DNA from 2 places in the Chromobacterium sp. FG22 genome. Region 1 is predicted to be linked to the other one. Evidence: riboswitches for the same ligand, from Rfam matches in the RefSeq annotation. Region 1 holds a riboswitch; the other holds the start of a gene.
The links. Region 1 has a riboswitch for glycine ahead of ACODSD_RS15270 (trimeric intracellular cation channel family protein). Riboswitches for the same ligand answer to the same signal wherever they lie in the genome.
Positions count from the first base shown of each region.

Region 2: another riboswitch for glycine. It lies ahead of gcvT (glycine cleavage system aminomethyltransferase GcvT); the one in region 1 lies ahead of ACODSD_RS15270 (trimeric intracellular cation channel family protein).

Region 1 covers NZ_JBMDJX010000015.1:18,840-21,221, forward strand. Annotated here, with positions in the region: gene ACODSD_RS15260 (DUF3141 domain-containing protein) at 1-329, shown strand, start outside; glycine riboswitch at 466-552, shown strand; glycine riboswitch at 554-736, shown strand; gene ACODSD_RS15265 (hypothetical protein) at 780-1,046, opposite strand; gene ACODSD_RS15270 (trimeric intracellular cation channel family protein) at 1,056-1,670, shown strand; gene ACODSD_RS15275 (LuxR C-terminal-related transcriptional regulator) at 1,700-2,382, opposite strand, start outside.
Region 2 covers NZ_JBMDJX010000019.1:19,830-22,211, forward strand. Annotated here, with positions in the region: gene ACODSD_RS17380 (dihydroxyacetone kinase family protein) at 1-748, opposite strand, end outside; glycine riboswitch at 994-1,085, shown strand; glycine riboswitch at 1,100-1,196, shown strand; gene gcvT (glycine cleavage system aminomethyltransferase GcvT) at 1,238-2,326, shown strand.

The DNA of each region.
Region 1 (2,382 bases):
TGCCGCCCACAGAGCCCGTAGCGACAAGCGCAAGCGCTCCCGCCGCGGCGCCCGCCGTCAAAGCCAGCGCGCCGGCCAAGAAAGCGGCCGCTCCGCGCAAACCGGCCGCCAAAGCCCCGGCCAAAGCAGCGACGGCCGACAAGCCCAGCGCCGCCGTCAAACCCGCCGGCAGCACGCCGCCGGTTGCGGCCAAGCCGGCCTCAAGCAAGCCCGCGGCGGCCAAAACCGCCAAAGCGCCTGCCGCCAAGGCATCCGCAGCCAAAACCCCGGCCACGCGCAAACCCGCCGCCGGCAAGGACGCGGCCAAGCCCAAAACGCCGAGCAACTAAGCATCAGCCAGCGCAAAAACGCCCGGACAGCCAAACCGCCGTCCGGGCGTTTTCATGTTGATATCGCACTGCAACATTTTTGCCTCGCCCCATGTATACAGTCGTTGACTGAACAATACAGCAAACGCTAATATCCTTGCCTGCTGCGGGAGAGAGGGGCATGCGCCCCCGCCGAAGACGCAAACTCCCATAATCGCTCAGGCAACAGTACCGCAGCCCATGGATACCAGCCGATTGGAGAGAGGCCCTAAGCGCCCGTTCATCATCTGCTACGCTTCAGCGAGAGCGCGTCGGATGATGTGACCGGCCCTTAGCCGCCCACCGAAGGGGCAAGTGACACCCGGCAAGGCCCGCACACAGGCCGCGCCCGTCATCTAACTCTCAGGTAAAAGGACAAGGGGAGAGGCAATGCCGGCAGCGCCGCGCCGATGCGCGGCCCGCCGGCCGTGCTCAGAACGTGCTCACGATCTCGCGAGCAAGGACGAGACAAGGCGAAAACAGCTGAGAAAGCGGAATGTACTCGTGGTACATGAGCATTTCGAAGCGGGTTTCAACGCCGTATCGTCGCAGCGCAGCAGATCGTGCACCAGCTCTCAAGGAAAACCCGTGTTCGAAACTCTTGCCCAGGCTGCGCGCCACCTGGCATGGCCCGCCCATTGCCAACCCCTTTTCCCACCCGGCTTCGCCGCGCATCTCGGCGCCAGCCTGTTTGACCATTGCAACTACATGCTTACCCTGATCTATCTGATCGCCATCACCGCGGAAGCGATGACCGGCGCGTTGGCGGCCGGCCGCCGCAATATGGACATCTTCGGCGTTACCGTCATCGCCTTCCTCACCGCCCTGGGCGGCGGCACCGTGCGCGACATCGTGCTGGGCCGCTACCCGATAGGCTGGACCCAACACCCGGAATATGTCGGCCTCGTCATCGCCGGCGGCCTGGCCGCTGTGTTCGTGGCCCGCTATATGAAACGCCTGAGCCGCGTCTTCCTGGTGCTGGACGCGCTGGGCCTGATCGCCTTCACCATCATAGGCTGCGGCGTGGCCCAGTCCATGGACTACCACCCGGTGGTGGTGGTGATGGCCGGCATGATCACCGGCATTGCCGGCGGCATCCTGCGCGACGTGCTGTGCAACCGCGTGCCGGTGGTCTTCCGCCAGGAGCTGTACGCCAGCGTCTCCTTCGCCGTGGCCCTGCTCTACCTGGGCCTGATCAAGCTGGGCGTGCCGCATGATCTCAACGTGCTGGCCAGCTTCGCCGTCGGCCTCGCCATCCGCCTGGCCGCCATCTGGCGCGAATGGCGGCTGCCGGTGTTCATGTACCGGCATGATCTGCACTAACTAAGCGCATCTGTTTACCGCTGCCGGCATCAGGATTGAATCCCCGCCAGCAGCAGGAACAAGGCCGCCTGGCTGGACACGCCCAGCTTGGCGTACAGATGGCGGCGGTGCACCTTGGCGGTTTCCAGCGAAATGCCCAGCTCGCGCGCCACGCCCTTGGTGGAGTGGCCGCCGAGTATCAGCAGCGCCACCTCCACCTCCCGCTTGGTCAACGGCGAGGAGCCCTGCGCGCGCAGCGCCTCCTCCAGTTCCCGGCGGCTCTGCCTGCCCGTCCTGGCCGCCGGCTGACGCAGCCCTTCGTCCAGACGCGCGGCCAGCCGTGACAAGGGCAATAGCCAGGGGGCGAACAGATTGCAAACGCCCAGTTCCTGCTCGCTGAAGCGGCGTTTGCTGCCCAGCGACAGGGACAGCACGCCCTCCGGCAACACTTGCAGAAACTGGATTTCATCCGCCACCACATTGCGCGAAAAGTAACGGCGAAAGTACTCCGTCTCCCGGAAACGGTCCGGCGCCACCTCGTCCAGCCGGTACACGCCGGCGGCCGGGCGCTTCAGCGCAAAACCGTAAAACGGGTCCAGCAGATACAGGCCGCGCCGGTAGTCGGCGAACAAATCGTCGGCGGCGTAATTGGCCGCGTGATCCGCCAGCACCCACGGCGGCGCCTCCTGGCGAAACAGCACCGCCACCCAAGTATCGAAACTCAGGCGTTCCC
Region 2 (2,382 bases), on a different contig from region 1:
CGCGGTCTTGCAAGATGGCGTCCAGCAGCGTCGCGCACAAATCGGCGGCCGATGGCGTCGCCACGCGGCGCACGCCGGCTTCGCCGTGTATGCCCAGGCCCAGTTCCGCCTCCCCGCTGTCCAGTTGAAAGCCCGGGCGGCCGGTGGCCGGCACCGTGCAGGCGCCCAGGCCCACGCCCATGGTGGCCACCTGTTCTGCAGCCTGCCGCGCCGCGGCGGCGACCTCGGCCAGGCCGGCGCCGGAGGCGGCCGCCGCGCCGGCGATCTTGTGCACCAGCACCGTGCCGGCGATGCCGCGCCTGCGCGCCGGCTCCACGGTGTCGCGCAGCGCCACGTCGTCGGCCACCACCACGCTGTCGACGGCGATGCCCTCGGCGCGAGCCAGTTCCGCCGCCAGGCCGAAGTTGAGCCGGTCGCCGGTGTAGTTCTTGACGATGAGCAGCACGCCCTTGGGGCCGGCGACGGCGCGGATCGCCGCCAGCACGGTGTCTACGCTGGGAGAGGTGAATACGTCGCCCACCGCGGCGGCGTCCAGCATGCCGTGGCCGATGTAGCCGGCGTGGGCCGGTTCGTGGCCGCTGCCGCCGCCGGAAATCAGCGCCACCTTGTCGCGCAGGCCGCCGGCGGGAAGGTCCGCCCGCAGCAAGACGTTTTCTTCCTCGAGCAGCGCCAGGCCGGGCAGGGTGTCGGCCAGGCCTTCCAGCATCTCCCGCGCCACATGGCGCGGATCGTTGATCAGTTTTCGCATCGCGGTTTCCTTTCCAGATCGGATAGAGATCGTGCTTGGTCAAGATGGATGTCATCTTACGATCAGCGGCGGCGCAATGGGGGGGGCATCTATTTTTTGATCGATAAGGAAATGAAATATGTTCGTAATCGATCTTAAACGAAGCAATGCCGGTTCAATGTTTTGCGGTTTCGAATATTTTAAGTCATTGTTTAAGTTGAAGATAAACACGGCTTGCCAAGCCCCGGCCCAGCAACCATAATCTGGCTCGTCATGCAGGAGAGAGTGGCCGTCCGCGCCACCGCCGAAGGCGCAAGCGCACCCGCAATCGCTCAGGCAAAAGGACTGCATCATCGGACTGGCCGCAGCCAGTTCGCCGAATCTGGAGAGCGGCATCCGCGGATGCCCACCGAAGGGGCTAACGGCCGCAAGGCCGGAAAATCTCAGGTGCAGGGACAGAGGGGTGTAGGGAATAGAGCAACACTACACGCTTTTGCTAAGGACGCACCGATGACGGCCCCGAAACGCACCCCCCTGTTTGAATCCCATATCGCCGCCGGCGCCAAGATGGTCGATTTCGCCGGCTGGGAAATGCCCATCCATTACGGCTCCCAACTCAAGGAACATGAGATCGTGCGCAGCGACGCCGGCATGTTCGACGTTTCCCATATGACGGTGCTGGACATCAGCGGCCCGGACGCCAAAGTCTGGCTGCAGCGCTTGATCGCCAACGACGTGGCCAAGCTCGGCTTCGAAGGCAAGGCGCTGTATTCCGGCATGCTCACCCCCGACGGCACCGTGGTGGACGATCTGATCGTCTATCTGACCTCCTACGGCTACCGCATGGTGATCAACGCCGGCACCACCGACAAGGACCTGGCCTGGATGGAAGGGCGCAAGGCGGATTTCGACGTGGACATCAAGGTGCGCCGCGATCTGTCCATCCTGGCGGTGCAGGGCCCGCAGGCCATCGCCAAGGTCTGCGCGGTCAAGCCCGAGCTCGCCGACGTCATCCAGGCCTTGAAGCCCTTCCAAGGCCAGCCCGCCGGCGATTGGTTCTATGCCCGCACCGGCTACACCGGGGAAGACGGCCTGGAAGTGATGCTGCCCGGCGTTGAGGCCGCGGCCTTTTTCCAGCAACTGCAGGCCGCCGGCGTGGCGCCGATAGGCCTGGGCGCGCGCGACACGCTGCGCCTGGAAGCCGGCATGAATCTCTACGGCCACGATATGGATGAAACCGTTTCCCCGCTGGAGGCCGGCATGGGCTGGACCATCGCCTGGGAACCGGCGGAGCGTGATTTCATCGGCCGCAAGGCGCTGGAGGCGCAGAAAGCCGCCGGCCTGAAAACCAGACAAGTGGGCCTGGTGCTGGAAGGCCGCGGCGTGCTGCGCGAAGGCCTGAAAGTGGTGGTGGAAGGCGTAGGCGAGGGCGTGATCACCAGCGGCACCTTCTCGCCCACCCTCAAACACTCCATCGCGATCGCGCGCGTGCCGGCCGGCACCGGCGATACGGCGCTGGTGGACCTGCGCGGAACCTTGACCGAGGTGCGCGTGGTCAAAATGCCGTTTGTGCGCAACGGCAAAAAAGTTTTCGCCTGAGCGGCGTGCTTGGGCAGGCCGCGCGACGCGGCCGGGAATATCGTTTAAGACCTGGA